Regions from separate parts of the Mesorhizobium sp. CA13 genome, predicted to be linked through region 4. Evidence: predicted binding sites of a transcription regulator. Region 4 holds the regulator's gene; each other region holds the start of a gene.
What was found. Region 4 encodes PhoB, which activates phosphate uptake and scavenging genes when phosphate is short. Its sites were predicted from a motif close to TGTCATNNANCTGTCAT; they were not measured.
Positions count from the first base shown of each region.

Region 1: a site for PhoB is predicted at 2,997-3,013, ahead of ppk2 (polyphosphate kinase 2). Genes of this name have one in related genera too.
Region 2: a site for PhoB is predicted at 4,901-4,917, ahead of phnF (phosphonate metabolism transcriptional regulator PhnF). Genes of this name have one in related genera too.
Region 3: a site for PhoB is predicted at 6,129-6,145, ahead of LB566_RS02290 (LTA synthase family protein). Genes of this name have one in related genera too.

Region 1 covers NZ_JAIUHS010000001.1:193,065-201,037, forward strand. The annotation lists gene hemB (porphobilinogen synthase) at 1-361, shown strand, start outside; gene LB566_RS01050 (nucleotidyltransferase family protein) at 408-704, shown strand; gene LB566_RS01055 (DUF86 domain-containing protein) at 692-1,054, shown strand; gene LB566_RS01060 (dihydrofolate reductase family protein) at 1,271-1,918, shown strand; gene ppk2 (polyphosphate kinase 2) at 1,969-2,889, opposite strand; gene LB566_RS01070 (aldo/keto reductase) at 3,129-4,172, shown strand; gene LB566_RS01075 (hypothetical protein) at 4,252-4,398, shown strand; gene LB566_RS01080 (DUF982 domain-containing protein) at 4,423-4,683, opposite strand; gene LB566_RS01085 (GntR family transcriptional regulator) at 4,788-5,453, opposite strand; gene LB566_RS01090 (multidrug efflux MFS transporter) at 5,572-6,825, shown strand; gene LB566_RS01095 (DUF423 domain-containing protein) at 6,862-7,227, shown strand; gene LB566_RS01100 (hypothetical protein) at 7,243-7,383, opposite strand; gene LB566_RS01105 (hypothetical protein) at 7,457-7,600, opposite strand; gene LB566_RS01110 (LacI family DNA-binding transcriptional regulator) at 7,764-7,973, shown strand, end outside.
Region 2 covers NZ_JAIUHS010000002.1:666,807-674,779, reverse strand. The annotation lists gene phnL (phosphonate C-P lyase system protein PhnL) at 1-685, opposite strand, end outside; gene phnK (phosphonate C-P lyase system protein PhnK) at 894-1,670, opposite strand; gene LB566_RS08855 (alpha-D-ribose 1-methylphosphonate 5-phosphate C-P-lyase PhnJ) at 1,667-2,638, opposite strand; gene LB566_RS08850 (carbon-phosphorus lyase complex subunit PhnI) at 2,635-3,747, opposite strand; gene phnH (phosphonate C-P lyase system protein PhnH) at 3,749-4,360, opposite strand; gene phnG (phosphonate C-P lyase system protein PhnG) at 4,360-4,821, opposite strand; gene phnF (phosphonate metabolism transcriptional regulator PhnF) at 4,945-5,688, shown strand; gene LB566_RS08830 (zinc-binding alcohol dehydrogenase family protein) at 5,704-6,720, opposite strand; gene LB566_RS08825 (ABC transporter permease) at 6,787-7,755, opposite strand; gene LB566_RS08820 (sugar ABC transporter ATP-binding protein) at 7,752-7,973, opposite strand, start outside.
Region 3 covers NZ_JAIUHS010000001.1:436,464-444,436, reverse strand. The annotation lists gene LB566_RS02315 (SAM-dependent methyltransferase) at 1-227, opposite strand, end outside; gene rplI (50S ribosomal protein L9) at 423-1,007, opposite strand; gene rpsR (30S ribosomal protein S18) at 1,218-1,466, opposite strand; gene rpsF (30S ribosomal protein S6) at 1,466-1,960, opposite strand; gene LB566_RS02295 (pilus assembly protein) at 2,409-4,118, shown strand; gene LB566_RS02290 (LTA synthase family protein) at 4,162-6,090, opposite strand; gene fabD (ACP S-malonyltransferase) at 6,367-7,308, shown strand; gene fabG (3-oxoacyl-[acyl-carrier-protein] reductase) at 7,440-7,973, shown strand, end outside.
Region 4 covers NZ_JAIUHS010000017.1:39,186-47,158, reverse strand. The annotation lists gene pstS (phosphate ABC transporter substrate-binding protein PstS) at 1-302, shown strand, start outside; gene pstC (phosphate ABC transporter permease subunit PstC) at 368-1,357, shown strand; gene pstA (phosphate ABC transporter permease PstA) at 1,361-2,212, shown strand; gene pstB (phosphate ABC transporter ATP-binding protein PstB) at 2,209-3,012, shown strand; gene phoU (phosphate signaling complex protein PhoU) at 3,038-3,745, shown strand; gene phoB (phosphate regulon transcriptional regulator PhoB) at 3,765-4,454, shown strand; gene LB566_RS27695 (ROK family protein) at 4,462-5,703, opposite strand; gene xylF (D-xylose ABC transporter substrate-binding protein) at 5,960-7,000, shown strand; gene LB566_RS27685 (sugar ABC transporter permease) at 7,142-7,973, shown strand, end outside.

The sequences.
Region 1 (7,973 bases), on a different contig from region 4:
GGCGGTCGGCACGGCCGGCCTGCTCAAGGGCGACAAGAAGACCTATTACATCGACCACGCCAATTCGGACGAAGCGGTGCGCGAGGCCGAGCAGGACCTGGCCGAAGGCGCCGACATGCTGATGGTCAAGCCCGGCCTGCCCTATCTGGATATCATCCGAAGGCTGAAGGACGAATTTGCGATGCCGACCTTCGCCTACCAGGTGTCGGGCGAATATTCGATGATCAAGGCGGCGGGCGCCAATGGCTGGATCGACGGCGAAAAGGCTATGCTGGAATCGCTTCTTGCCTTCAAACGTGCCGGCTGCGACGGAATCCTCACCTATTTCGCCCCTGAGGTGGCGGAGATGCTGAGGGGTTAAGCCGTCTGATCGTTTGGAATTTCAGTCTAATCCGTTACAATGAATCATGCGCAAGGATGAGATCATCGAACGGTTGCGGAGAAACGCGGATGCCATCCGAGGCATGGGCGCGACATCGCTTTACCTATTTGGGTCCATCGCACGCGACAGTGGGAACGCTGACAGCGATCTCGACTTGTTCATCGACTATGATCCGACGCGGCGGTTTTCGCTGATCGATCTGGTGGGTATCAAGCAATTTCTCGAAGAGAATATCTCGGCGGAGATCGACCTCACCACACGCGATAGCCTTCATCCGATGTTGAAAGCCGAGATCGAGCGATCGGCCGTGTGCGTATTCTGATGGGAGCCCGCCGGATCGAGCCAATCCTAGCCGAGATCATGACGGCCTTGGATGGCATCGACGCTGCCACCGCGGGCAAGACTCTCGAAGATTTTCGTAACAACTGGCTACTTCGCCATGGCGTCGAGCGCGGCATCGAGATTATTTCTGAAGCCACGCGGCATATCCCGGACGATTTGATCATTCTTGCTCCAGAAATTCCTTGGAAACAGGTTCGTGGAATAGGCAACATTCTACGCCACGAATATCACAAGACGTCCGAAGCTCTCGTCTGGGCAGTAGTTGCAGACAGCCTACCGCCGCTACGCCTGGCCATCGAGCGAATCCTCAAGGCTTTGCAAGGCAAATAGCTGCATTTCCTCGCGGGCCGGCTGCGGCCACTCCGCAGCTGCCTGCTGCACAAGCATCCCGGTCACCTTCGTCAGAAGCATTAAGCGTATTGGCGGTGCTGCCGCTAACCGCCGGCAGTTCACCACGTCACAGCAATGGGAATACAGCTTGCAATATGCAATCGGTTGCGTTATTCCATACTGGTTGCAATTTACAAGCAGTCTGAGGAGGCCTCTATGTCCAAACTTCGCGTCAACGCATTCACCTTGTCGCTCGACGGTTACGGCGCCGGTCCCGACCAGGATTTGAAAAACCCGCTCGGCGTCGGCGGGGAAGCCCTGCACAAATGGATGATTGGTACCCGCACCTTCCGCAAGATGGTGCTCGGAGAAGATGGCGGCACCACCGATACCAACGACGCGTTCGCGGCGGGCAGCTTCGAGAATGTCGGCGCCTGGATCCTCGGCCGCAACATGTTCGGGCCGATCCGCGGCGAATGGCCCGACGAAAACTGGAAGGGCTGGTGGGGCGACAACCCGCCCTATCATGTGCCTGTCTTCGTGCTGACGCACCATGCGCGCGAGCCCATCGTCATGGAAGGCGGCACGACCTTTTACTTCGTTACGGATGGCATCCATTCGGCGCTCGAGCAGGCAAGGGCAGCGGCCAATGGCAGCGATGTGCGGGTCGGCGGCGGCGTCGCCACCGTCCGGCAATATCTTCAGGAGAAGCTCATCGACGAGATGCATCTGGCGATCTCGCCGGTGCTGCTCGGCTCCGGCGAGCACCTCTTCGCCGGGATTAATCTGCCGAAGCTCGGCTATCAGTGCAGCGAACAGGTAGCGACGCCGCTTGCCACGCATGTGGTGATCAAGCGGGCGTAAGGTGGGGAGCGTAATCTCCCCCTCGTGGGGAGATCGCAGCTTCACCCGCCTCAATACTTCTCCGGCACGTAGAGCTCGCGCGGCAGCACCTGGCGCTCGTATTCGGGATTGAAGACGCGCTCGGGGAGCGTGATCTCCTCGTGCGGCACCTCTTCGTAGGGAACCTGCTGCAAGAGGTGGTCGATGCAGTTCAGCCGCGCGCGCTTCTTGTCGTTGCCCTCGACGATGAACCAGGGCGCCTCCGGAATGTTGGTACGGGCAAAGGTCTCTTCCTTGGCCTTGGTATACTGTTCCCAGCGCACCCGTGACTGCAGGTCCATCGGCGACAGCTTCCACTGCTTCATCGGATCGTGGATGCGCATCAGGAAGCGCATCTGCTGTTCCTCGTCGGTGATCGAGAACCAGTATTTGACCAGCGTGATGCCCGAGCGGACCAGCATGCGCTCGAACTCCGGCACGTCACGGAAGAATTCCTCCACCTGATCGGGCCCAGCGAAACCCATCACCCGCTCGACGCCGGAACGGTTGTACCACGAGCGGTCGAACAGAACGATCTCGCCGCCGGCCGGCAGATGCGGCACATAACGCTGGAAATACCATTGCGACTTCTCGCGCTCGGTCGGCGCCGGAAGCGCCACGACGCGGCAGATGCGTGGGTTGAGCCGCTGGGTGATGCGCTTGATGACGCCGCCCTTGCCAGCCGAATCCCGGCCTTCGAAGATCACCACAAGCTTCTTCTTGTGGTAGGCGACCCAGGATTGCAGCTTGATCAGCTCGGATTGCAGCCCGATCAGGTCGCGAAAATACTGCATGCGGTCGATAGAAGGCGGATGCGCGTTCTTGTAGATCCTGGCGATCTCCAACGACAGCGCCGGTTCCGACATCTCCAGTTCATAGTCCTCGTCGAGCGTGTCGGCGAGTTCGGCTTCCAGCCAGTCCCTGGCGCCGGACTTGGGTATGGATTCATTCATCTCGTGCTGCTCCATCTGCAAGCTGCCGCCTCCGGCAACGGCCGGGCGCACTGGCGGCGTCCTGACGGCCGCGCGCAACACCCTGACCGACTGAGTATAGGCCGGCAATGACGGTTTTATTGCAGGGGCACGCCACGGCCGCTCATCGGTGTGCGGGGCCGGAGGGCGACAAGCCGCGCGGATTGTCCTACAAATCCAGCAACCCTATCGGGCCATTCTACTCAATCGCGAGGACTGACATGGAATACCGCACTCTCGGCCGTTCCGGCCTGAAGGTTTCGACACTGACCATGGGCACCATGACCTTTGGCGGCGCCGGCCCTTTCGCGGCTGTCGGCAACAGCGATCTCGCCGAGGCGAAGCGCATGATCGATCTATGCATCGATGCCGGCATCAATCTCATCGACACGGCCAATGTCTATTCGAACGGCCTCTCGGAGGAGATCATCGGTGAGGCGCTCGGCGGCAAGCGCAAGAGCGACGTGCTGATCGCCTCCAAGGCGCGCATGCGCATGGGCGATGGCCCCAATGACGAGGGCCTGTCGCGTCATCATTTGATCCGCGAATGCGAGAAGAGCCTGAAGCGGCTCAAGACCGACGTCATCGACATCTATTTCCTGCACGAATGGGACGGCGTGACGCCACTCGAAGAGACCATCGCCGCGCTCGACACGCTGGTCGGCCAGGGCAAGATCCGCTATGTCGGCTGCTCCAACTATTCCGGCTGGCAGGTGATGAAGGCGCTCTCCATCAGCGACAGCCGCCATCAACCGCGCTTCGTCACCCAGCAGATCCACTACACGCTCGAGGCACGCGAAGCCGAATATGAGCTTCTGCCGATCTCGGTCGACCAGGGGCTGGGCGTGCTGGTGTGGAGTCCGCTGGCGGGCGCCCTGCTGTCGGGCAAGTATCACCGTGACAGCCCGACCGCGCGCCAGATCGCCGGGTGGTCCGAACCGCCGATCCGCGACGAGGACCGGCTGTGGCGGATCGTCGATGTGCTGGTCGAAATCGGCAAGGCCCGCGGCGTATCCGCCGCACAGGTGGCGCTTGCCTGGCTGCTTGGCCGGCCGGCCGTCAGCTCGCTGGTGATCGGCGGGCGCAACGAGGCCCAGTTCAAGGACAATATCGCGGCGGCCGGCCTGACGCTGACCGGCGGGGAACGTGACCGTCTCGACGCGGTCAGCCGCCCGCCCCTGCTCTATCCCTATTGGCATCAGCAGCTGACGGCAAAGGAACGTTTCGGCGCCGCTGACCTTGTGATCGACCGAAGCAGCTTATAGGAACCCTGATGCCGGCTCCGAGACGTCGGAAGGCGAACGACGCGTAGTCAGCCCACAAGAACAGCAAAAAGGAGCCGCCATGGCACGAGCACCAAATTACGATCAGGAACGCAAGGAACGCGATCGCCAGAAGGCGGCCAAGAAGGCCGAAAAGCTGGCGGCCAAGGCTGCGGCGCGGGAGCGTTCGAAACCCGAGACTGACGCCGAGACTGAAACAGAGGAGTGATGGCGCGCGGCAATCCGGCCTGGATCAGGCCGGCGCCTTGTCGCTGACGAAGACGTCCACTTCACGCGCCGCCGCGATAAAGGCGCGCCTTGCTTTCATGGCCGGCTTGTCGCCGGCCAGCGCATCGTGGCAGGCCTGCAGCGCCGCCCGATGCTTGGGAGTGCGCTTGCCGGGCCAGCTGTTCATGAGGTAGTCGGAAGCCTCGCGGGCCGAGCGTAAGAGCTGTGTACTTCCCGCCGTGACTGATTTGACGGTCACGGGTACTTCAAATCGGTTGTTTTCCATCGCCCGGTCCTACGCCATCGGCGTCCGCGAAGCGAGGCCGAAAAGTGGGGCTCGGGGCCGGCGGTCCTTTTTTCGGCGGCGAGTGGCCTGCCCTGCAGGCCACATTATGCCGCCACGACGGCAAATCCCCTGGCGCGAAGGCCGCGGCGATCATTGGCCAGCGACGTCAACAGGCGGTCGCGACTGCCGACGATATGCTCCGAGAGCAAGCGCGCGGCTTCCTGTGCATCGCCGCTCCGCACGGCGGCCAGGATGGCGTGATGCTCGGACCACGCGCGGCCAAGGGCCGCTCCATCGCGTACCTCCAGCCAACGGGCGCGCGAAAGCCTGGTCATCGCATCGCGGACGGCTCGAAACAGGAATTCATTGCCGGACAGTCGTGCCAGCTCGATGTGGAAATCCATGCCGACGCGATGCCATTCCTCGCGCGGAGTGTCGTCGTCGCAGGAGACGAGCATAGCCTCGACGACATCGACGGCACTTCTGTCGACAAGCCCGCATGTCAGCCGCAAGGCCGCGACCTCGACCGCTTCGCGGTAGACCGCGATCTGCTCGAGTTCGGCCAGGTTGATGGGCGAGACCGTCCAGCCGCGCCCGTCCCTGCCGACCAGCCCCTCGGTTTCGAGCCGCAGCAGCGCAGCCCTGACCGGCGTGCGCGAGGCGCCGAAGCGGCTTTCGATCCAGCGCTCGGTGAGTTTCTCACCGGGGCCGATCTCAAGTCCAAGGATCATCTCGCGGAGCTGCCGTTCGACGTTGTGCATCTGCGACATCGTTGTTGCCTTTTCACGTGCCGCATTGACAGCGGCCGGACTGTGGGTCCATGACGGATACCGACTTGGTATCCCAAAATGGTATCCACAACAATCCCCTGACACACGCAGGCACGACATGACGCAGAACGATACGGAACAGGGCGGCTACAACATCCACTGGCGGCGCAACCTCGCCGTCTGCTTCGCGGGTTCGTTCAGCACGCTCATCGCCATGACCCTGCTCTTGCCGTTCCTGCCGCTCTATGTCGAGCAACTGGGCGTCGAGGGCCATGCGGCGATCGTGCAATGGTCGGGCATCGCCTATGGGGCGACCTTCTTCGCGGCGGCGCTCGTTGCGCCGTTATGGGGACGGCTCGGCGACCGCTACGGCCGCAAGCTGATGTTGGTACGCGCCTCCTTCGGCATGGCGATCTGCATGTCGCTGACTGGAATGGTCGAGACGGTTTGGCAATTGGTGCTGCTGCGCCTGCTGATCGGCTTTGCCGGCGGCTATTCCTCCGGCTCGACCATATTGGTGGCCATGCAGACGCCGAAGGACCGCTCCGGCTGGGCGCTCGGTGTCTTGTCCGCTGGCATCACGGCAGGTTCGCTGGTCGGCCCCTTGCTCGGCGGCGCGCTGCCGCCGGTAATCGGTATCCGCGCGACCTTTCTGTTGTCCGGCGGCGTCATCTTCCTTGCCTTCCTGGCGACGACATTCCTGATCAAGGAGAACCAGCGCCCGCAAGCAAGCAAGGCCGCGACGGCGGCAAAGCCGAAGAGCGGCTGGTCGCAAATTGCCGACAAGCGTCCGGTCGTGGCCATGCTGACGACCGGCATGCTGCTGGCCTTCGCCACCATGTCGATCGAGCCGATCATCACCGTCTATGTGCAGCAGCTGATCGAGGACCAGAGCCGGGTGACGCTCGTTGCCGGCGTGGTGATGTCGGCGGCCGCTCTTGGCGCCATTCTGTCGGCGTCATGGCTTGGCAGGCTCGCCGATCGCGTCGGTCATTGGAACGTCGTCGTCGGCGCGCTGGCCGTGTCGGCGCTGCTGCTCATTCCACAGGCCTTCGTCACCGACGGCTGGCAACTGATCGCGCTGCGCTTCCTGATGGGCCTGGCGCTCGGCGGTTTGCTGCCTTGCATCACCAGCGTCATCCGCCACAACATTCCCGACGGCGTCGGCGGCAACGTGCTTGGCCTTTCGATCTCGGCCCAATATGTCGGGCAGGTGGCCGGACCGCTTGCGGGCGGTTTCGTCGGCGGCCATTTCGGCATGCGGGCGGTGTTTCTCGGCACGTCGGTGCTGATGGCGCTCGGCGCGGTCTACAACTGGATTGTCCAGGCGCGGCGGACGCGGCATATGTTGATGGAAGCGGGCAAGCCCTGACAAGCTGCCCAGCCGATCAAGCGAAGGAGCGTCGACATGAACCTGGCCGAAACGACCGGCAGCCGTCTGCTTGTGCTCGCCGCAGGCCTTATTGGCGCGGCAGGAGTGGCGCTGTCGGCGGCCGCCGCGCATCTCGGCGGCGCCTTCACCGGTACGGCGGCATCCTTCCTGCTGATGCACGCACCGGCGTTTCTGGCCGTCGGTCTCCTCGACGCGAATCGCCCGCTGCGGATAGCCAGTCTGGTGCTGCTCGTCGGGCTCGTGCTTTTCACGGGCGATCTTCTTGCCCGCGATTTTCTGGGATCGAGGCTGTTTCCGATGTCGGCGCCGATCGGGGGCACCCTGCTCATCGCAGGCTGGCTGGCCATAGCTGTCTCCGCCGTGGTGCGTCGGCGCCCCTGAGATGCGCGGCCGGTTTCAATCCCGGCGACGTTCAAGTCGGATCCAAAGATCGCGGTTGCGCGCCGAGAGCTTCGCGCGGCGCGGCGCCTCTGGCCGCTCCGCGGCCGGGCTGATGCCCCAATAATTGCGATAGATGTCGTCGAACAGATGCTTCATGGGATGCATGGCCCTTCTCCTTTTGATTTTAATTGAATCGATCCAATCGGCCGGCGCAAAAAATTCACGCCAGTCAGCTCCGCTTGCGCGCCACCAGGAAGCGCAGATCGCGAATCCACGGGCTTGTTCCGCCGCGGCGCTTGGACACTTTGGCGGCCGACCCGATGCTCCAGTCGTTGCGGTAGATGTCTTCGAACAGATAGTTAACAGGATGCATGGCGCACCTCTCATCTAGTTTGGTCCAGCAGGCAAGCCTGAATTGGATCGATTCAAAGATAGGCCTGCGGAAGCCGCCGGTCAAGCGAAATTTGAATCGATCCAACGAAAGTGCTAGATGCAAATCGGGAACGTGCTAAATGCATGTCAGGAGGCACGCACAAATGGCGTCACTCACCGCAGGCAATCGACGACCCGTCCGGCTGGCCGACATCGCCAAGGCCGCCGGTGTTTCGCATGGCACTGCCTCCAATGTTTTCAGCCGCCCCGAGATCGTGCGCGAAGAAGTCCGCGAACGTGTTCGCGCGACGGCCGAGGCGATGGGCTATGCCGGCCCCGACCCCAAGGGCCGCCTGCTGCGGGCCGGCAAGGTC
Region 2 (7,973 bases), on a different contig from region 4:
CGAAGGCGGTGACGTCGATGATGCGGTCGGCCACCGCTTCGCGCACGTCGTGGTCATGGAAGATGCCGAGCAGGGCGACGCCGGCCGCTTTCTTGGCGGCGATGAGTTCGATCACCACATCGCGGTTCCTTGCATCGAGCGAGGCGGTGGGCTCGTCGAGCAACAGGATCGGGTGCCCGGTGATGAAGCCGCGCGCGATGTTGACGCGCTGCTGCTCGCCGCCGGAGAAGGTCGCCGGCGGCAAGGCCCAGAGCTTTTCCGGCAGATTGAGCTGCGCCAAGAGCGCGCGTGCCTTTTTCCGTGCCGCCTCGCGCTCCTCGCCGCGCTCGACCAGCGGCTCGGCGACGACATCGAGTGCGCAGACGCGGGGCACGGTGCGCAGGAACTGGCTGACATAGCCGATCGTTTGCCGGCGCACGGCAAGCACGGTGCGCGGGCTGGCGCTGGCAAGATCGATCAGCCCGGCTTCGTGCGCGACGATGATCTGGCCTTCGTCGACGGCGTAATTGCCGTAGAGCATCTTCAGGATCGAACTCTTGCCGGCCCCGGACGGGCCGCCGAGCACGGTGCATTCACCGGCGCGGATCGAGAAGGAGACACCGGCGACGACAGGCAATTTGATGCCGTCGCGCAGATGCATGGTGAAGCTCTTGGCGACGTCGGAGACAACGAGCGGCGTTGGCATCAGAAGATTCTCCTGTTGTCGTATGTTTGCGGGCCGGCGCCCCCCTCTGGCCTGCCGGCCATCTCCCCCTCAAGGGGGGAGATCGGAAGCTTTTGCGTCTCGCACATTCCGCGAGGTCGAAAATTGGCGAAAGCGGAGGTGACAGCCAATCTCCCCCCTTGAGGGGGAGATGGCCGGCAGGCCAGAGGGGGGTGACTTGGCGCCATCGTCAAACCTGCAAAATGGAAGAAACTAGCAACTGCGTATACGGCGCGCGCGGGTCGTCGAGCACGCGGTCGGTGAGGCCGCTTTCGACGACGCGGCCGTCCTTCATCACCATCATGCGCTGCGACAAAAGCCGGGCCACCGCGAGGTCATGGGTGACGACGATGGCAGCGAGGCCAAGATCGGTGACGAGGCCGCGCAAGAGATCAAGCAGTCGCGCCTGCACCGATACGTCGAGGCCGCCCGTGGGTTCATCCATGAACACCAGCCGCGGGCCGGTGACGAGGTTGCGGGCGATCTGCAGGCGCTGGCGCATGCCACCTGAAAAGGCGCGGGGTTCGTCATCAATGCGGTCTTGCTCGATCTCGACGCGCGACAGCCAGTCGACGGCGGTGGCGCGGATCTTGCCGTAGTGGCGGTCGCCCACCGCCATCAAGCGTTCGCCGACATTGGCACCGGCCGACACCGTCATGCGCAGGCCGTCGGCCGGATTCTGGTGGACAAAGCCCCAGTCGGTGCGCATCAGGAAGCGGCGCTCGGCCTCGCTCATGCGGTAGAGTTCACGGAACTGGCCGTCGCGCATGCGGTAGCTGGCGGTGCCGGATGAGGGCAACAGTCGCGTCGACAGGCAGTTGAGCAAAGTCGTCTTGCCGGAGCCGGATTCGCCCACGACAGCCAGGACTTCGCCCGGCCACAGATCGAAGGTGACGTTGTCGCAGCCGACGCGCGAGCCGTAGAATTTCGAGAGCGTCGAAACGCGCAGCAAGGGTTCGTCGGTCATTGTATCTCCTTACCCTCCCCCTTGTGGGGAGGGTCGGCGCGCAGCGCCGGGGTGGGGGCTGCCGATGGGTCGCTAGCCCCACCCGCGCCTTCGGCGCGACCTCCCCACAAGGGGGAGGTTGGGGTGCTGCGTCGCTTCTCGCAGTGGTCGGTGTCCGAGCAGACGAACATGTGGCCGCCATGGTCGTCGAGGATGACCTCGTCGAGATAGACGTTCTCGGCGCCGCACAGCGCGCAGGGCTGGTCGAAGGTCTGCACCTCGAACGGATGATCCTCGAAGTCGAGGCTGACGACGTCGGTGAAGGGCGGCAGCGCGTAGATGCGCTTCTCGCGGCCGGCGCCGAACAGTTGCAAGGCCGGCGAGCGGTGCATCTTGGGATTGTCGAATTTCGGTGTCGGCGACGGGTCCATCACATAGCGGCCCTCGACCTTCACCGGATAGGCATAGGTGGTGGCGATGCGGCCGTGCTTGGCGATGTCCTCGTAGAGCTTCACATGCATGAGGCCGTATTCCTCCAGCGCATGCATCTTGCGCGTTTCGGTCTCGCGCGGCTCGAGGAAGCGCAGGGGCTCGGGGATCGGCACCTGGTAGACCAGTACCTGGCCCGCGGCGAGCGGATGTTCGGGAATGCGGTGGCGGGTCTGGATGATGTTCGCGCTGGCGGTGTCGGTCGTCACCGCCACATTGGCGACCTTCTTGAAGAAGGCGCGGATCGAGACCGCGTTGGTGGTGTCGTCGGCGCCCTGGTCGATGACCTTCAGCACATCGTCGGGGCCGATGATCGAAGCGGTGACCTGGACGCCGCCGGTGCCCCAGCCATAGGGCATCGGCATTTCGCGGGAAGCGAACGGCACCTGATAGCCGGGAATGGCGATGCCCTTGAGGATCGCACGGCGGATCATCCGCTTGGTCTGCTCGTCGAGATAGGCGAAGTTGTAACTGGCGATGTCGGTCGGTTGCGCGCTCATTCCGCGGCCTCTCTCTTGTCTTCAACCTTGCCGCCGTTTTCGCGGGCGTCATGCTCGGCGCGCATCCGGCGCACGAGGTCGAGTTCGGCCTGGAAGTCGACATAATGCGGCAGTTTCAAATGTTCGACGAAGCCGGTCGCCTGGACGTTGTCGGAGTGCGAGATGACGAATTCCTCGTCCTGGGCGGCGGCGACAATGTCCTCGCCGAGTTCGCTCGCACGAAGAGCGCGGTCGCAGAGTGCCATGGCCATCGCCTTGCGCTCGCTCTGTCCGAAGACCAGGCCATAGCCGCGGGTGAATTGCGGCGGCGCCTTGGCCGAGCCCTTGAACTGATTGACCATCTGGCATTCGGTGACGCGCACCGTGCCGAGGGGCACCGCGAAAGGCAGTTCGGGCACGTCGAGTTCCAGCTCGACCTCGCCGATGCGGATCTCGCCGACGAAGGGATGATTGCGGGCATAACCGCGCTGCGTGGAATAGCCGAGCGCCAGCAGGAACCCCTCGTCGCCGCGCGACAGCGCCTGCAGGCGGATGTCGCGGGCCATCGGGAATTCAAGTGGCTCGCGGGTGATGTCGCCGGGTGCATGGTCCTGCGGCATGTCTCCGTCCGGCTCGATCAGCCCTTCGCGAGCGAGGATCGCCGAGACGCGCGGCATTGCCTGCGCTTCCGTCTCGCGCCGCAAGGGCGCGGGGACATCGGCGCCGGCGGCAAGCTCGGGATCGAGCAGCCGGTGCGTGTAGTCGAAGGTGGGCCCAAGCAACTGGCCGCCGGGCAGGTCCTTGTAGGTCGCCGAAACGCGACGTTCGACCAGCATGGTGGCGGTGTCGATGGCATTTGTATAGCCAAAGCGCGGTAGCGTGGTCCGGTAGGCCCGCACCAGGAAGATCGCCTCGATCATGTCGCCACGCGCCTGCACGATGGCGAGCGCGGCGAGTTCGCGGTCGTAGAGCGAGCCTTCGCTCATCACCCGGTCGACGCCGAGCGCCAGTTGTTCGACGATCTGGTCGAGGCGCAGCGCCGGCACCGAGCGATCCCCGCGCCGACGGTCGGCGAGCAGGCTGTGAGCATTGGCGATTGCCGCTTCGCCGCCTTTTACCGCGACATACATGTTAGGCCTCCATCGTCTTGATGCGTGTCGTCCGCGGCAGGCAGGCGAGGCTGTCATGTGCCGCCAGGATGATGTCGACGCCGCGCGGAAAGCGCCTGATATTCTGCTTCCACTGCTCGATGAAATGACGCGGCATCAGTGCCGGCGCTATCGCTGCCGTGTTCTCGATGCCGGGACCTTCGAGCAGCAGCGGCGTGCCTGACGTGAGATCGCCGACCTGCAGGATCAATGTGGTCGAGCGGTCGGGATAGTCCTGTGTGCCCTGCGAGAAACCATCGAGCGCCATCATCTCGGCCGGCGAGGCGATCAAAGCGAAATGCGCGTCGGCCGGGGTGTTGGCCAGCGGCGCGCCGCTGTGAAAGCCGAGCCAGGATATGACCGCTGCCGAGGCGTGCAGGGCCGGGTCGAGCCAGAGCGGCGTATCGTTGTCGCACAGTGCCAGCGCGACCGCGCCGGTTGTCGCCGAAAGAGGCGCGGGCGGGCGGGCCAGGGCCGGCAAGGGCTGCACGCTGCCCGGCCGCGCCATCGCGTCCATGACGGCGCGAAACACCGTCTGGGCGTTGAACACCGGATCGGCGAACCCGCCCTCGATCGATTGCGCTGCGATGTCCATCAGTCTTCTCCGCGAACCATGGTGAAGAAATCCACCTTCGTCGCCGCCGTCTCGGCGCGGCGCTTATCTCGTGCCGTGGTCAGGGCGGCCCGCAGCGGCGCGAGAAGGCCCGTTTCGACCGCCTGCCGGTGAGCGGGGTCCTGCCACAGCGCGTCGGCGATGGCTGCCAGCTTCGCCTTCTGCTTGTCGCGTCCGAGCGCATAACAATGGCCGACCTGTCCGGATGGCAGGCGCACGGTGGCGCGGGTCACGGTGGCTTCGCCAACATTGAAGGGCGCGCCGCCGCCGCCGATGCGGCCGCGCATGGTGACCAGGGCGGTCTCTGGACCGCGCAGCAGTTCGGCCTCGGCAGGCAGGCCGGATTCATTCCAGAAGCGAACGATGTCGTCGCCGCTGGACTGCGCCAGGGTTGCCATGGCCGCCTTGCGTTCGGCCTTGTCGCGGGCTTCCTGTCCTCGCATGAGCAACATCCCTTCGGTAGTAATTTGTCTATTGATATAGACAACTATACAAATTATAATCCATATGTAGCGCGAGTCCATGACGGGCGCGTGACAAATGCGGGTACGGGTGAGACCGGGGATATGACGGGGGGTTCCGACAGCATCGAGCGGCGCAGCGGCGTCTCCCTGTGGCGGCAGATCGCCGACAGGATCCTGCATGCGATCGCCATCGGCGATTTCGCCGAGAATGCCGCGCTGCCGCCGGAGATGGCGCTGGCCGAGCGCTATGGCGTCAACCGTCACACGGTGCGCAGCGCCATCGCGGCACTCGTGCAGGACGGGGTGCTGCGGGCCGAGCAGGGGCGCGGCACTTTCGTGCTGTCGCGCAGGCGGCTGTCCTATCCGATCGGTGCGCGCACGCGATTCTCTACCGGCTTGCAAGGCCAGGCCTCGGAGCGGCACATCGTGCTCCTCGCCTCATCGGTCGAGCCCGCCAGCCGGCGCGTCGCCGAAGCCTTGGGCCTTGCCAGGGGATCGGATGTCATTCGCCTGGAGACGCGCGGCGAGGCCGACGGGCAGCCGGTGTCGCGCGCCTCCGGCTGGTTCGACGCCAAGCGCTTCGCCGGCATCGATGCCGCCATGGCCGAGACCGGATCGATCACCGCATCGCTCAAGCGTTTCGGCATAGACGATTATCTCAGGCAATCGACGGTGCTGTCGGCGCGTCATGCCGATGCTTCCGACCTTGCCGACCTAGATCTGCAGCCGGGCGGCATCGTGCTGGTCACGGTGGCCGTCAACATCACGCCGGACGGCCAGCCGATCCAGTTCGCCGAGGCGCGCTTCCCGGCGGAGCGGGTGGAGCTGAAACTGTCGGCATTGTGAGCGCGGGACGGTTGTCTATCCGATCTCTATCACGGCCTTGATCAGGCCGGATTTCTCATGCGCCCAGCGGGCGAGGTCATGGGGCGTGTCGGCGAGCGCGGTGCGGTGGGTGACGAGCTTGGCGAGCGGCACCGCGCCATCGCGGATCGAGGCGGCGACGTGGTCGAAGTCGGCCTGCAAGGCGTTGCGGCTGCCGACAAGCGTCATCTCGCGCTTGTGGAATTCGGGGTCGGAAAAGGCGATGTCGTCCTTGACGACGCTGACCAGCACCAGTGTCCCGCCATGCGCGACATGGGCAAAGGCCGACTGCACCGAGGCGGTGTTGCCGGTGGCGTCGAAGACCACGTCGAAACCTTCGCCTGATGTCGCTTCGCTGACCAGATCGGATGCCGCGCCGCGCGACCCGTCGAGGGTCTTGAAGCCGAGTTCATTGGCGGCGAAGCCAAGCCTCTCGCTGCTCATGTCGAGCAGCGTCACGTCGAGCCCGGCGATGCGGGCGAAGATGGCGGTGCCGAGCCCGATCGGCCCGGCGCCGATGACGAGCGTCCGTGCGCCGGGATCGGCACGCGAGCGCCGCACCGCATGGGCGCCGATGGCCAGGAATTCGACGGCCGCGGCATCGGCCAACGACAGGCCGTTGGCTGGATAGAGGTTTTGTGCCGGGACAAGGATCTGTTCGCACATGGCGCCGTCCCGATGCACGCCGAGCACTTCGATCCGGACGCAACAATTGGGCTTGCCGTGCCGGCAGGCGATGCATTTGCCGCACGCCAGATAGGGATTGATGATGACCGGCTCGCCCTTGGCAAGAGCAACGCCTTCACCCGCCTCGACAATGGTCCCCGACACTTCGTGGCCCATGATGCGAGGGTAGGCGAGGAAGGGATGCTTGCCCTCGAAGATGTGGTAGTCGGTGCCGCAAATGCCGACATGGCTGACCGCCACCAGCGCCCAGCCGGCAGGCGGTGATCCAGGGGCGGGACGGTCTTCCACGACAAGGTCGCCGGGCGAACGGCAGACAACGGCTTTCATGCTTCAATCCAGTCGGTTTCATGAAATCGCCGGCCGATCTTCCGGTCAGGCGATCGATTTCAGTGGTTACTTGCCGCCGCGGCGGCGCAGGCCATCGAAATAGACGATGACGATGATCAACATGCCGGTGATGACGCGCTGCCAGAACGTGTTGACGTTGAGCAGATTGGCGCCGTTATTGATGGTGGAGAGGATGAACGAGCCGATCAGCGGCCCGTGCACCGAACCGATGGCGCCGAACAGCGACGTGCCGCCGATCACCGACGAGGCGATGGCCTGCAGCTCGTAGGTGTCGCCCTGCGTCGGATTGCCGATGCCGATGCGCGACGCGAGCAGCACGCCGACAAAGGCCGCGCACAGGCCGGACAGCACATAGGCCATGTAGATCGTGCGCGGCACGTTGACGCCGGAGAGACGCGCGGCTTCCGCGTTCGAGCCGACGGAGAAGAGATAGCGTCCCCATCGCGTGTGATGCAGGAAGACGTAGGAGGGCAGGGCAACCACGATCACCATCCAGAACAGATAGGGGATCCCCAGCAGCGAGCCGCGCGAAAACGCCTGGAACGCGTCGCTGTTGATCGATATCGAATTGCCATTGGTCATCAGGAGACCGATGCCGCGCAGCGAGGTCATGGTCGCCAGCGTGATGATGAAGGGCGGCAGGCCCATCCTGACGATGCCGAAACCGTGGAACAGGCCAATGGCGACTCCGACCAGCAGCGTCGCCAATACCGCGATCCAGACCGGCCAGCCGGCATTGATCAGCAGCGCGACGATGACGGTGGCGAAGCCGACGATGGCGCCGACGGAAAGGTCGATGCCGCCGGTGATGATGACGAAGGTCTGCCCGACGGCCAGGATGGCGATCAGAGAACCCTGGCGCAGCAGGTTGGTGATATTGAGCGCCGAAGCGAAGGACGGCGTGGCGACCGCCAGGATGACCCACATCAGAAGCAGCAGGCCAAGCAGCGTCAGCCCGAACAGGGCATTGTAGTTGCGCTTCGGCTTTTCGGCAGGGATCGCCTCGGTGCTCATGTCTGTCCTCCCGTCTTTTCTTGTTTCTCGGCCAGGGCCTGGCTCAGAATGTCCTCGTGATCGGCGGTGCGGAAACCATGCGTGGCCACCAGCTTGCCGCGCCGGAACACATGCAGCGTGTCGGCCAGTTCGTAGACCTCAGGCAGATAGGACGAGATCAGGATGATGCCCGCGCCCTTGGACAACAGCACACTGAACAGCCGGTAGATCTCGGCCTT
Region 3 (7,973 bases), on a different contig from region 4:
AGGACGCCACCCTCGAGGATGTCGAGTTCGCCATCCATGTAGGCTTCCGGCACGGCCAGCATCGGATCGAAGGTGATGGCGCGCTCGGCGTGCCTGGTCTTGATGTGCAGGTGCACCGGCTCGCCGCTGCCGTCACCGAACACGAATGTCGTGCCCTTGGGGCCGGTCACCTTGAGATGGCCTGTGCGCACCAGGCGGTCGAGAACGCGTTTCAACAGAATATTCATGACCCAAATGTCCCCTCTCGGTCAGACAGGCTGTCCTACTCTGCATCAATATATAGGGTTTCGAAAAGTTCCTTTTGGCACAAAAATGCCCGGGTGACGAACCCGGGCATTGGTCCAGTCTGACTTGAACTGCCAGTCTGACTGGAGCCGCCAGTCAGCCGAATGCGGCGCGCCGGCAGGCGCGCCGCGCCGATATCAGGCGTTCTCTTCGCCGCCCTCGAACTCGGCGTTCGGGTCGAAGAAGTTCTCCGGCCGGGCATTGTCGTTGATGTCGTCGCCATAGATGGCCTCGGCGGTGGTCAGCGTCTCGCCCTTGGCCTGACGCTCGGCTTCGTCGGCCGTGCGGGCGATGTTGAGCGTGATGGTGACCTCGACTTCGGGATGCAGCGCGATCGCCACGTTGGTCAGGCCGATGGTCTTGATCGGCTGGTTGAGCTGGATCTGGTTGCGGTTGACCGAAAAGCCCTCGGCCGTCAGCAGGTCGGCGATGTCGCGCGTCGACACCGAGCCGTAGAGCTGGCCGGTCTCGCCGGCCGACCGAACGGCGATGAAGCTCTTGCCGTCGAGCTGTTCGGCCACCTGCGAGGCTTCGGATTTCCGCTCGAGGTTGCGGGCCTCGAGCTGGGCGCGCTGGCCTTCGAACTTCTTCTTGTTGGCTTCGTTGGCGCGCAGCGCCTTGCCCTGCGGCAACAGGAAATTGCGGGCAAAGCCGTCCTTGACCTTGACGGTCTCGCCCATCTGGCCGAGGCGGGAAACGCGTTCGAGAAGAATGACTTCCATGGTTTTGTTCCTTTCGTTGGGCACCAATCGAGGGATCGGCACCGGATTCTCTGGAACAGGTCAGGAAGCAAAAGGGCGTTGCCGCCGGTGTCGCTGTCCTGCCTGTCGCGGCAGTTAGAGGTTTGACCTCAACTCGGGATTTGATGTGCAATCCAGCGGCGCCCGTCGCCGTGGAAGAGAAGCGGGGGGGGGCGCCGCCCGCGTCAAGGATTAGCGAACCACGTAGGGCAGCAGGCCGAGGAAGCGGGCGCGCTTGATCGCCTTGGCGAGCTCACGCTGCTTCTTCTGGCTGACGGCGGTGATGCGCGACGGCACGATCTTGCCGCGCTCGGAAATGTAGCGCTGCAGGAGGCGCACGTCCTTGTAGTCGATCTTGGGCGCGTTGGCGCCCGAGAACGGGCAGGTCTTGCGGCGGCGATGGAACGGGCGCCGGGTCGGGATCTGGTTGATGTCGACCATTATTCTGCACCCCCTTCAAAGCCTTCGCGCGGACGGCGCGGACCACGATCGCCACCGGCGTCGCCGCCGAAGCTGCGTGGCGGACGATCGCCGCGATCACGGTCGCCGAACGAGCGCGGACCACGGTCGCCGCGGTCACGGTCGCCGAAGCCGCCGCGTTCCGAGCGCTCTTCGCGCTTCTGCATCATGGCGGAGGGACCTTCCTCATGCGCATCGACCTTGATGGTCAGAAAACGCAGCACGTCCTCGGACAGGCCCATCTGGCGCTCCATTTCGTTGAGCGCTGCCGGCGGGCAGTCAAGATCCATCAGCGTGTAGTATGCCTTCCGGTTCTTGTTGACCCGGTAGGTGAGGGACTTCAGTCCCCAGTTCTCGACCCGGCCGACGGACCCGCCATTGGCGGAGATGACGCCCTTGTACTGTTCGACAAGCGCATCGACCTGCTGCTGCGAGAGGTCCTGCCGGGCAAGAAACACATGTTCGTAAAGAGCCATTATGTCTTTTCGCCTTTCTTCGTTTCTCTCCCGGTTCCCGGCGGCAAAAGCCTCTGCAACTTCTCTGACCCGCCAGGAGCGGGGAAGAAAGGAGCATGACGAGACGGTCGAGAGCGGAGACACGGGAGGCGGAAGCGCTTTTGGCTTCACGCGAAGGTTTCGAAAACCTCCGGCCCTCCGTTCAGCCCCCAGCTGGGACCGGCAGATTGGCGGCGTCTATATAGCAATCCACATGGAAGGCAAGAGCAGGCGGCAATCCCGGATGTCGCAGGGCCGGAAAAACCGGCATGTGCGGCGACGGGACGTCATGGTTCCCGGAAACCAGACCTTAACCACCATGACAGGTGTATGGGGTTGCGGCCCCGGCATCAACCGCCGATTCATCATGTCTGGCGCAAAAAGCGGCATCCCGCTGTCAGCAACGGGCTAGGCATTTCCGGGGGTAAGGATGCTTCTCAAGAAATTCTGGCGCTCGAAAAGCGGCAATTTCGCGCTTTTGCTCGGGATCGGCTTGCCGGCCATCCTGTCGGCGGTGGCCTTCGCAACCGATGTCTCCACCATCATGCGGGCCAAGAGCAACTTGCAGAATGCGCTCGACGCGGCAAATCTCGCTTCCTCGCATCTCGGCGATCTGGACATCACCCGCACCGACGCCTTCAACCGCTATTTCCAGGCCAACGTAGCCGGACATGGCGAGCTCACAAATGCGCAGGCGACGCTGACCGTCGACAGGGGCGTCAATTTCGTCAAGACGAAGGCGGTGGCCTCGGCGGACGTCAATTTGAACTTCGCCTTCCTGTTCGGCCAGAACAGACACATCGTGGTCGATGCCTCGGCGGTCGAATCGAACAACCAGCTCGAAGTCGTGCTGGTGCTGGACAACACCGGCTCGATGGCCGGCGCCAAAATTGCTGCCCTCAAGACAGCGACGGACAATCTGCTCAAATATCTGGAAGCGGCGCAATCACCGACGCGCAAGGTCCGCGTGGCGCTGGTTCCCTTCGTCACGGCTGTCAATGTTAATGGCGATGGGTTCGACCCGTCCTGGATCGATATGGACGGCAAGTCATCCACCAATGGAATCAATTTCCCCATCATCAAGGGCAGGCGTCCCAATCACATGGCGCTGTTCAGGCAGTTGATGAAAGATCCGGCCTCTGCCGCCAGGTTGACGGGGTGGAAGGACGACAAGGGGGAGGATACGGGTTGGAAAGGCTGCGTCGAGGCGCGCCCTGGTGCCCTTAATATCGCCGATACGCCGCCCGATCCCCGTTACCCCGACACTCTGTTCGTGCCGTATTTCGCGCCGGACAGTCCGGGAAATGGCACGAGACCTTCCAGCGGCTATTCAAACGACGCCTATCACTACAACAATTCCTTTATCGACGACGCCCCCGATGAGACCAAACTAGCTCAGAATGGCGGACTGAATATTCTCGGAATAGATCTGAGCGGCTTGCTTGGAAGTGCTGCCGGCGTTTTGAGGGGTGATCTTGAAACGGTCGCCAAATATGTGGCGCCGCAGAACACCGCCATTGCCACCGCGGTCACAAACGATCCAAACGCTTTGCAACTGACGGTAGGGCCAAACCGGTCCTGTCCCTCGCCAATCGTCCCCTTGACGGAAGACTTTACAAAGCTTCGCCAGGCGGCCGCCAAGATGCTTGCATGGGCGGGGTCCGGCACCAATGTTTCCGAGGGCCTGGCCTGGGGCCAGCGGGTGTTGTCGCCGAGTGCGCCCTATGTTGAGGGGACGCCTTGGAAGACGCCCGGGGTGAGCAAGATCGTCATGTTGCTCACCGACGGGGAGAATGTCGTCTACGGCGCCAGCAACGAGACGACCAAGTCCGACTATACGTCCTATGGTTTTCTCGCCGGCTCAGCCTATGGCGCTGCCGGTCGGCTTGGATCGGACAATCAGACGACCGCCGCGCGCAATGTCGACGGATGGACCAAAAGCGTCTGCACGCAGCTGAAGAACCAGGGCGCCGAAATCTACACGATGGTGCTGCAATCCGACACCGCCGCCAACCGCACGCTTTACAGCGCTTGCGCCTCGGATCCCAGCGACTATTACGCCGTCAACGATCCAAACAAACTGCCGAACGTGTTCCAGCAGATCGCCAACAAATTCTCGAAATTGCAACTGACGAATTGAACGCTCGACCCGCTGGGCGGCATCCAGAAGGATGCCGCGAATCTCAGCTCATATGGGCGACGACCTTGTCCACCGTTTCGGGGAAGAAGTCGGGCGCCGCGTGGCGTTTGCCGAACATCATGTCGTATTGCAGCAGCCGGAAATCGCGGATTGCCGGGTCGATTTCCTTCTGCCGCGCCCAATCGGGCGTGGCTTCTCCCGCCGGCGTCAACAGCAGATTGCGGTCGACCACGCGGTAGCGTTCGCGCATCTCTCCCAGGAAGCCGGTGTAGTAGGGGTGGGTGATGCCGGCCGTTTTCAGGATGTGATAGGGCAGGAAGGCGGGGCTGACGGCGCCCATGTCCTTGGCCGGGCCGGTGCGGTTCGACCAGATGATCAGCGGCGTTTGATGATGCTCCAGCGCCGCCTCGGCGGAAGCCTCCTTCCTCGGCGCGACATTGTCCTTCATGAACCCGGTCTCGACATAGACCGGCCCAAGTGGCGGCAGATGGTCGCCGAAGAAGGCGATGACGGTGGGGCGAGAGCGTTTCTTTGCCCATTCGACCAGGCGTCCGAGACCGCGGTCCGCGTCCGCCGAGCCCTCGGTGTAACTCAGCAGCGATTCACGCGCCCATTGGCTGATCGGCGCCTGCACGGTGTGGGTCGGGTTGTAGTAGCGGTTCGGCTCGTAAGGGCCGTGGTTCTGCAGGCTGACGGCAAAGAAGAACACCGGGGCATCGCTGGCATCGGCCTCGCTGATGATCTCGTCCGTCATCGCCGCGTCGGATGCCAGCGGCCCGCGCTTTTGCATCGGCGGCAGCGTCTCTTCCGATCTGAAGTCGTCGAAGCCGAAATCGGCATAGACCGCGCCGCGGTTCCAGAACCAGTTGGTGCCCGGATGGATGGCGCGCGCCCTGTAGCCCTCCCTCTTCAGGAAAGTCGCCAGCGACGGCGTCGGCGTGCGCACATATTGCTGGTAGGGGATGCTGCCGGCCGGCAGGAAGGCGTTGGAGAAGCCGGTCAGTGCCTCGAACTCGATGTTGGCGGTCATGCCGCCGAATTCGGGTGAGAACATGGAGCCCGAACGCAGCGCCCGCACGTTGGGGATCGGATCGGGCGTGATGGTGACCCCGGGCAGCTTGGTCGGATCCCAGAAGGATTCGCTCATGACGACGATGATGTCGGGCTTTTCCTGGGGCACAGAGGCGGTCACCTGCGGCCTGTCGATGGCCGCGATCGTCTTTTCCGAATAGCCTGGCGGCGCCGAGACATGCGCCATCGGCACGTTAAGCGCGAAGGCGAGCGCAAAGCCGTTGGAGGCGTAATTTTCCTTCTGGTCCCACATGATCGGGATGATCTGCAGCCGGTCCCGGGTCCAGGAGAAGGTAGCATAGTCCATGATCGAGACGAAGAAGGCGAGCAGCGGCACCGCCAGCGTCAGCCGGGCGAGACGGCCCTTGCGACTGAGTATCGGCACCTTTCGACGCCAGACCCGCCAGCCATAGATGAGCAGCGACAGGCCGGCGACGATGCCGACAACCATGGCAAGGGCAGTCATCGGGCGGTCACGCACCAGAAGCGGCAGCAGCGCCACGATCTGGCGGGAGTAGAGGAAATCGGTCGGGTAGAGGGGATCGCCGAGATAATGCGATTTCTGATGACCGATGAAAGCCAGCGAGAGCGTCAGCGGCGCGACGATCATCAGGCTTTGATAGCTGCGGCCGAAAACGGCATCGAGGCCGATCAGAACCAGGGCGAACACCACGATCGTGGTCCAGCCCGGCTTGAGCGGCTGCAGGAAGAAGGAAACCGTGCCGGCGAAGTCGCCGCGCACGATCAATTCGATGGCGAACACCAGGACGGCCGCGATCAGCAGGCTGGTCAGCCCATAGCGTATGGTCGGCCACTTCCGTCCCGGCAGGTAGCCGGTGGAAGGATCGTCTTCCAGAAACTGTGGCGCGGCTTTGCCTGCGCCTTTCGAAATCCTAGCCACTTTAACTTCCCCACCCAGCGACAGACCCGTCACTCGATTGTCATGGAATTGTCACGCAAAGCTAGCGCCTGTGGCGGAAATAAGAAGAGCCAGCAAACGATTCGTGAGCGGTTTTCATCAGGAGTGATCGCCAAAAAGCCTTTTGGAACAGTCACTCGGCCCGCAAAGCTGCCGAGCGGCCGGGCCGAACCGGGCTTGACTTGGCAGGCCGCGTTGCGTCACAGGCAGGAAAATTCGTGTATCAGGCAAGCAGAACCGAGCTTTGGGAGCCCACACATGGCCGTTGCATTCACCTTCCCGGGACAAGGCAGCCAGGCTGTCGGCATGGGCAAGGACCTCGCCGATGCCTTCCCCGAGGCGCGTAGGGTTTTTAGCGAAGTCGACGACGCGCTCGGCGAAAACCTGTCGAAGCTGATCTGGGAAGGGCCGGAAGAGACGCTGACGCTGACCGCCAACGCGCAGCCGGCGCTGATGGCTGTATCGCTGGCCGCGATCAGGGCCTTGGAAGCGCGCGGTTTCTCGCTGAAGGACAAGGTCGCTTACGTCGCCGGCCATTCGCTGGGCGAGTATTCGGCGCTCGCCGCCGCCGGCTTCGTTTCGGTTGCCGATGCCGCCAGGCTGCTGCGCATCCGCGGCAATGCCATGCAAGCGGCGGTGCCGGCCGGCGAAGGCGCCATGGCGGCGATCATCGGGCTGGAGCAGGCCGATGTCGAAGCCGCCTGCGCCGAGGCTGCCAAAGGCTCGGTCTGCCAGATCGCCAACGACAATGGCGGTGGCCAGCTGGTGATTTCCGGCGCCAGGGCAGCGGTCGAACTGGCCGCCAAACTGTGCACGGAAAAAGGCGCCAAGCGGGCGCTGATGCTGCAGGTCTCCGCGCCCTTCCATTCGGCGCTGATGGCGCCTGCCGCCGAGATCATGCGGGAAGCGCTGGCTGGCGTAACAAAGAACGCGCCTGTTGTGCCGCTCGTCTCCAATGTCACGGTCACTCCGACCAGCGATCCCGACGTCATTGCGCGCCGTCTGTTCGAACAGGTGATCGGCCGCGTGCGCTGGCGCGAGACAGTGGAGTGGTTCGGCGCGAACGGCGTCACCACGCTCTATGAAGTCGGCGCGGGAAAAGTGCTTTCAGGGCTGGCCCGGCGCATAAACCGCGACATCGCCACGACATCGGTCGGAACCGCGGCGGAGGTCGAGGCCGCATTGGCGGCGCTCGGGTGAAGCGCCGCGTGTGAATTGATGGCGCGGCTTGTATCGCTGAAGATATTCCGTTGATGATGGCAATCGGACACCGGCACGACGTATACAGATAAGGTTGCTCGCTGAGCTTCCGAAACCAAAGAGGAAAACACATGTTCGAACTGACCGGCCGCAAGGCACTTGTCACCGGCGCGTCGGGAGGCATCGGCGAGGCGATCGCCAGGGTGTTGCATGCGCAGGGCGCCGTCGTCGGCCTGCACGGCACGCGCATCGAGAAACTGGAGGCGCTGGCCGCCGAACTTGGCGACCGGGTGAAGCTGTTTCCGGCCGACCTGTCGAACCGCGACGAGGTCAAGGCGCTCGGCCAGAAAGCGGAGGCCGATCTCGAGGGCGTCGACATCCTGGTCAACAATGCCGGCATCACCAAGGACGGACTGTTCGTGCGCATGTCGGACGCCGACTGGGACAGCGTGCTCGAAGTCAACCTGACGGCCGTGTTCAGGCTGACGCGAGAGTTGACCCATCCGATGATGCGCCGCCGCCACGGCCGCATCATCAACATTACCTCGGTGGTCGGCGTCACCGGCAATCCCGGCCAGACCAACTACTGCGCCTCCAAGGCCGGCATGATCGGCTTTTCCAAATCGCTGGCGCAGGAGATCGCCACCCGCAGCATAACCGTCAAC
Region 4 (7,973 bases):
CGGCGGCCAATGCCGACTGGAGCTCGCAGCCGGGTTACGGCGTCATCCTGGCCAACCAGCCGGGCGCCGAATCCTGGCCGATGACGTCGGCCACCTGGATTCTGGTCTACAAGAAGCCCGGCGACGTGGCTGCGACCGGTGAAGCGCTCAAGTTCTTCGCCTGGTCCTACGCGAAGGGCGACGACATGGCCGGGGCGCTGGACTACGTTCCGATCCCCGACGCGGTCGTCAAGAGCGTCGAGGACATGTGGGCCAAGGACATCGTCGGCGAAGACGGCAAGCCGCTCTATTCCGCCATGTAATCCCTGCTGAATGAGGAGGGCGCTTCACGGCGCCCTCCCTGTCTTCCTTGAAACGCGAGGGCCAGATGACCGCCGTCTCCGAAGCCATGCCATCGTCGGCCGCCATGCGGGCCAGGGAAGCGACGGTCCGGCGCTTCGCGCTCACCGATACGATTTTCCGGGCGGCGACACGCTTTTCCGCCATCCTCGTCCTGCTCATCCTCGGCGGCGTGGCGATTTCGCTGTTTGCCGGCTCGTGGGAAGCGCTGTCGAAATTCGGGTTCTCCTTCCTGACGACCGAATCGTGGAACCCGGTTACCGAGAATTTCGGGGCGCTGGCCCCGATCTACGGAACCATCGTCACCGCCGCCATCGCTATCCTGATCGCCGTTCCCATCGGCATCGGCATCGCCATCTTCCTTACCGAACTCTGCCCGCGGCCACTCCGGCGCCCCATCGGCATCGCCGTCGAGCTGCTTGCCGGCATACCCTCCATCATCTACGGCATCTGGGGCCTGTTCGTGTTCGCGCCGTTCCTGCAGACGACGGTGCAGCCCTTCATCATCAAGCTTTTCCACGACGTGCCGGGGCTCTCCAGCCTGTTTGCGGGTCCGCCCTACGGCATCGGCCTTTTGACCTCGGCGCTGATCCTTGCCATCATGGTCCTGCCCTTCATCACCTCGATCACCAAGGATGTCTTCGACACGGTGCCGGCGGTGCTGAAGGAATCGGCCTATGGCATCGGCTGCACGACCTGGGAGGTCACGCGCCGCGTCGTCATCCCCTATACCCGCGTCGGCATCATGGGCGGCGTCATGCTCGGCCTCGGCCGCGCGCTCGGCGAAACCATGGCGGTAACCTTCGTCATCGGCAACGCCCACCGCATCAGCGCCTCGCTTTTCGCGCCCGGCACGACGATCTCGGCAACCATCGCCAACGAATTCACCGAAGCCGACGGCGATCTCTATACGTCTTCGCTGGTGGCGCTCGGCCTGATCCTGTTCGTCATCACTTTCCTGATCCTTGCCCTTGCGCGCTACATGCTGCTGCGCATGGACAGCCGCACGGGAGCCTGACCGATGTCGACGGCCACATCGCTTCACAATCGACGCAAGCGCAGGAATGCCGTGATGATGACGCTATGCGTCACGGCGGCGGGCGTCGGTCTGGCCTGGCTGGCGCTGATCCTCGGCGCACTGCTCTATAAGGGCCTGTCGGGTGTTTCGCTGTCTGTGTTCACCGAAATGACACCGCCGCCCGGCGATGCCGGCGGCCTGCTCAATGCCATCTACGGCAGTATCATGATGACAGTCATCGCCGTCATCGTCGGCACGCCGATCGGTGTCCTCGCTGGGACCTACATGGCCGAATATGGCCGCTTCTCGCGCCTCACCACGATCGTGCGCTTCATCAACGACATCCTGCTGTCGGCACCCTCGATCATCGTCGGCCTGTTCGTCTACGAGCTGCTGGTGCGGCCGATGGGACATTTCTCGGCGATCGCCGGTGCCGTCGCGCTGGCCATCCTGGTCATCCCGGTCGTCGTGCGCACCACCGAGGACATGCTCAACCTCGTGCCTAACGCCTTGCGCGAGGCCGGCGCCGCGATCGGCGCGCCGCGTTGGGTGGTCATCCGCTCGGTCGCCTACCGTGCGGCGCTGTCGGGCATCGTCACCGGCATATTGCTGGCCATCGCCCGCATTTCCGGCGAGACGGCGCCGCTGCTCTTCACAGCGCTCAACAACCAGTTCTGGTCGAGCAATCTCAACGCGCCGATGGCCAGCCTGCCCGTCACCATCTTCCAGTTCGCTCTCAGCCCCTACGAGGAATGGCAGCAGCTGGCGTGGACCGGCGCACTCATAATCACCCTTACGGTTCTCGGGCTGAGCATCTTGGCCCGCAGCCTTACCGGACGCAGAGAGGACAGATGAAGCCGATGTTGTCCACCGAGTTGAACACGCCCGAAGTCGCGGTCGAGAAAGCCAAGATCGAGGTCAAGAACCTCAATTTCTACTACGGCCAGTCGAAGGCGCTGAAGGATATCAGCCTGTCGCTGCCCGAGCGCAGCGTCACCGCCTTCATAGGGCCTTCGGGCTGCGGGAAGTCGACGCTGCTGCGCGTCTTCAACCGCATCTACGAGCTTTACCCGAAGCAGAGCGCCGAGGGCCAGGTGCTGCTCGACGGCCAGAACATCCTCGACCGTTCGCAGGACCTCAACCTGCTCAGAACCAAGATCGGCATGGTGTTCCAGAAGCCGACGCCGTTCCCGATGTCGATTTACGAGAACATCGCGTTCGGCGTCAGGCTCTATGAGAAGCTCAGCAAGGCCGAGATGGACGGCCGTGTCGAGCAGGCGCTGAAGCGCGCGGCACTGTGGAGCGAGGTCAAGGACAAGCTCAACGCCAGTGGCCTCAGCCTTTCGGGCGGCCAGCAGCAGCGCCTCTGCATCGCCCGCACGGTGGCGGTGAAGCCAGAGGTCATCCTGCTCGACGAACCTGCCTCGGCGCTCGATCCGCTGTCGACCGCCAAGATCGAGGAACTGATCGACGAGCTGCAGGCCGATTATACGATCGTCATCGTCACCCATAACATGCAGCAGGCGGCGCGCGTGTCGAAGCAGACCGCCTTCATGTATCTGGGCGAGCTGGTCGAGTTCGACCGCACCGAGAAGATATTCACGTCGCCCCGCGAGAAGCGCACGCAGGACTATATCACCGGCCGCTTCGGCTGATCCCAGGCATACGAGGACCAAGATCATGGCCGAACATACAGTCGCAGCCTTTGACGAAGATCTCGGACAGATCAGCAGGCTGATCCGCGACATGGGCGATCTCGCCTCATCGATGGTCGGCGGCGCCACCAAGGCGCTCCTGAATTCCGACAATGCGCTCGCCCAGCGCGTCGTCTCCGACGACGCGATCATGGATGCGCGCCAGCGCGAACTCGACGACCGCGCCATCACGCTGATCGCCAAGCGGCAGCCCATGGCGGACGATCTGCGCCATGTCGTCGGCTCGATCCGCATGGCGGGCGATCTCGAACGCATCGGCGATCTCGCCAAGAACATCGCCAAGCGCGTCGGCACCGTCGGCCTGGCCGCCACGCCGCGCGACCTGTCGCACTCCATCGACGCCATGGCGCAGCTGGTGCTGATCCAGGTGCAGGGCGTGATCGAGGAGTATGGCGCCCGTGATGCCTCGGCGCTAGCCAAGCTGCGTGCCGACGATGAACGCATCGACGTCAAATACACATCGGTGTTCCGCGAGCTGCTGACCTACATGATGGAGGATCCGCGCAACATCACCGCCTGCACGCATCTTTTGTTCTGCGCCAAGAACCTCGAGCGCATCGGTGATCACGTGACCAACATTGCCGAAAATGCCTATTATGTGCTGACCGGCACGCAATTGCCCGCCAATCGCCCGAAGCAGGACGAGACGGCGATGTCGGCGCCAGTGGCGTGACGGCAGGGGTGACCAGTCGATGATCGCGCCACGCATCATGGTGGTGGAGGACGAGGAGCCGCTGGGTGTGTTGCTCCGTTACAATCTGGAATCGGAGGGTTACCAGGTCGAGGTGGTGACGCGCGGCGACGAGGCCGAGATCCGCCTACAGGAGAATGTCCCTGACCTTCTTGTGCTCGACTGGATGGTGCCGGTGGTTTCCGGCATCGAGCTCTGCCGCCGTCTCCGGATGCGGCCCGAGACCGAGCGGCTGCCGATCATCATGCTGACGGCGCGCGGCGAAGAGAGCGACCGCGTGCGCGGTCTCTCCACCGGCGCCGACGACTATCTGGTCAAGCCGTTCTCGACGCCGGAATTCATGGCACGCGTCAAGGCGCTGCTGCGCCGGGCCAAGCCGGAAGTGCTGTCCAGCGTGCTCAAGGTCGGCGATATCGTGCTCGATCGTGAATCGCACCGGGTCTACCGCAAGAAGAGCGAGATCCGGCTCGGCCCGACCGAATTCCGCCTGCTTGAATTCATGATGCGCCATCCCGGCCGCGTGTTCTCGCGCAGCCAGCTGCTCGACAATGTCTGGGGCGAAACGATCTATATCGACGAGCGCACCGTCGACGTGCATGTCGGCCGGCTGCGCAAGGCCGTCAACAACGGCCGCATGCCTGACGTGATCCGTACTATCCGTGGCGCGGGGTATGCGATCCGCGAAGACTAGGGATATGTCACGCAACATTCTCGCCCACGCCTGATTTCGCCTGTGCCCCCGGTGCGAAAATTTCCTGGTCGACGAAGGTCAGCGCGCGCATGGCGCAGCCCTCGCGGATCAGCGGCAGTTCGTTCGGCTCGGTGTCGAAGGAAATCGATTTCGAGTGCTGGCCGCCGGCGGTCTGGGCAATGGCTTCGCGCAGAGCCGGCTCGATCAGGTCGAAGGCGGCGGCGCTGACGCCGACCATGGCGACCGGCGCCGGATCGATCAGGGCGAACAGGCTGCCAAGGCCATAGCCCAGCGCCTCGCCGGCCTTGCGGTAGGCTTCGCGCTCCGGCCCGTCCTTTTCGCGCGCCGAGGCCGCCAGCGCACGCATGTCGGCGTCGCTGACGTCGACGGGCTCGGTGTCCTCGCCAAGCTGCCTCGCGTTGCGCCAGATGGCATAGTTCCCGGCATAGGCCTCGACGCAGCCGCGCCGGCCGCAGCGGCAGAGCGCCCCGCCCGGGCGATGGATCATGTGGCCGAACTCGCCTCCGGATGAATGGGTACCGGTGAACAGTTCGCCCTTCAGCACCAGGCCCATGCCGATGCCGTGCGACAACAGGATGGCGATGAAGTCGTCGCGGTAGCGCCGGGGATCGCGCCAGCGCAGCGCCACCGCCATCATGTTGCAATCGTTCTCCATGGTGGCGGGAATGCCGAACTCGGCCTCCAGTATGTCGGCGAAGGCAATATTGGTCTGCGGCGTGATCGGCGACCACAGCATGGCGCGCGCATCCGTGTCGGTGATGCCCTGGATCGCCAGAGCGATACGGGCGATGCTGGCGACGTCGAGGTCGGGATCCTCGAACCGTCGCCTGACGATGGCTACGCATTCGCCGATCAGCGCCTCGCGCGACAGGGTCAGCGTGTCCAGCCGGCGCTGCTCTTCCGATATCACCTGGCCGGCATAGTCGATGACGGCGACGGAGAGGAAATTCAGCGACAGCACCACGGTCATCACCGCAGCGGCTTCAGGGTTGAGGCTGAGGCCGACCTGCGGCCGGCCGCGTTTCAGCGCACCGGCCTCGCTCGGCTTGCTCTGCGCCAGGATGCCTTCGCCGATCAGGTCGGAGGAGATCGCCGATATGGTGGAATGGCTGAGCCCGGTGGTCGCGGCAATCTCGGTGCGCGAGGGCTGCCCGGCACGGCGCACGGCCGCGATCACCATCGCCCGATTGCGTCGGCGCAGATCGTCGTGGCGGATTCCGACCGACATGTTTCTCGCATCCTCCCGGTCGCCGTCTTCTCTCCCCAGGCCCAGCGACCGCCAAATACTGGCAGAACCGGCCCTGGCTGTCATTATTTATTCCGGAGCTCGAAAAAAATTCACGAGGACATCAAAATACATCAGAATCGACGTTGACAGCGTTCCGACGATGGACCAGTGTTTTTTCGAGGCTCGAAAAAATAGAGCCTTTGTGCCGGCCTTCGGGCCTGTTTGGTCGCGCCATACGCGGCGCAGGGAGGATAAGATGAAGAGATTCACAGCCGCTATCCTGGCGGGTGTCGCCATGTCGCTGACGCTCGCGCCGGTCGCGCAGGCGAAGGACAAGGTCATCGGCGTTTCCTGGTCGAACTTCCAGGAAGAGCGTTGGAAGACCGACGAGGCCGCCATGAAGAAGGCAATCGAAGCCGCCGGCGACAAGTATATTTCCGCCGACGCCCAGTCCAACCCCGGCAAGCAGCTCACCGACGTCGAGAGCCTGATCTCGCAGGGCGCCAATTCGCTGATCATCCTGGCGCAGGACGCCTCCGCCATCGGCCCGGCGGTGCAGAAGGCGCTCGACGAAGGCATTCCGGTCGTCGGCTATGACCGCCTGATCGAGAACAAGGACGTCTTCTATCTGACCTTCGATAACAAGGAAGTCGGCCGCATGCAGGCCCGCGAGGTGTTCAAGGTGAAGCCGGAAGGCAACTACGTCTTCATCAAGGGCTCGGGTGCCGATCCGAATGCCGATTTCCTGTTCTCGGGCTCGATGGAAGTGCTCAAGGACGCCATCGACAGCGGCAAGATCAAGAATGTCGGCGAGGCCTATACCGATGGCTGGCTGCCGGCCAACGCCCAGAAGAACATGGAGCAGTTCCTGACCGCCAACGACAACAAGGTCGACGCGGTGGTCGCGGCCAATGACGGCACTGCCGGCGGCGTCGTCGCGGCGCTGACGGCTCAAGGTTTGGCCGGCACCGTGCCGGTGTCGGGCCAGGACGGTGATCATGCCGCGCTGAACCGGATCGCGCTCGGCACGCAGACCGTGTCGGTGTGGAAGGACGCGCGGGAACTCGGCAAGAACGCCGCGGAGATCGCCTCGCAACTGGCCGACGGCAAGAAGATGACCGATATTGCCGGCGTCAAGGACTTCACCACGCCCGGCGGGAACACCGTCAAATCGTTGTTCCTGACCCCGGTTGCGATCACCAAGGACAATCTCAACGTCGTGATCGACGCTGGCTGGATCAAGAAGGACGAGGTCTGTGCCGGCGTCGCGGCGGGCAGCGTCGCGGCCTGCAACTGATCTTCCATTTCAAGCGATGAACGCCGCGGCTGCCAAGCCGCGGCGTTTTTTCAAGAAGATTTGTTTTCCGCCCCGGGGCGGGTAACTTCTAGGCTGGGTTCCGGCATCCGCGTCAGACGGGCAGGCCGGTGGGAGAAAATCATGACCGACACGACGTCCAACCCGCAGGCCGACACCGCGCGTGCGTCGGAGCTCGGCGCCGTCGCCCGGTTCCTGAAGGCGACCGAGATCGACACGCGTATGCTTGGCATGATCGGCGCGCTGCTGCTGATCTGGATCGGGTTGCATGTCCTGTCCAGCCTGCGTCTCGGCGTCAATCCGCTCGATTTCGACAGCCGTACCTTCCTCACGCCGCGCAATCTGTGGAACCTGTCGGTGCAGACCTCGGCCGTCGCCATCATGGCCTCAGGCATGGTGCTGGTCATCGTCATGCGCAACATCGATCTGTCCGTCGGTTCGGCCGAAGGGTTGATCGGCATGGTCATGGGCTTCGCCCAGGTGCATTTCCTGGTGCGGATGGTCGGACTCGAGCTCGGCAACCCATGGATCTGGGTCCTGGCGCTGGTCATCGGCCTGGTGCTCGGCCTGTTGATCGGCGCCTTCCAGGGCTTCGTCATCGCCTATCTCGAAGTGCCGGCCTTCATCGTCACGCTGGGCGGATTGCTGGTCTGGCGCGGTGCCGCCTGGTGGGTCACCAGCGGCCAAACGGTGGCGCCGCTCAACACGACGTTCCAGCTGATGGGCGGCGGCCCGGCCGGATCGATCGGCGCGACCTGGAGCTGGGTGGTCGGTATCGCCGCCTGCCTTGCGGTGGTGCTTGCGCTGTTCAACGGGCGGGTGCAGCGCAAGCGCTTCCGTTTCCCGCTGCGTCCGATCTGGGCCGAGACGCTGATTGGCGTGGTGACCTGCGCCGTCATCATGGGCGCGGTTTGGCTGGCCAATTCCTATCCGTGGCCGGTCGGCATCGTGAACA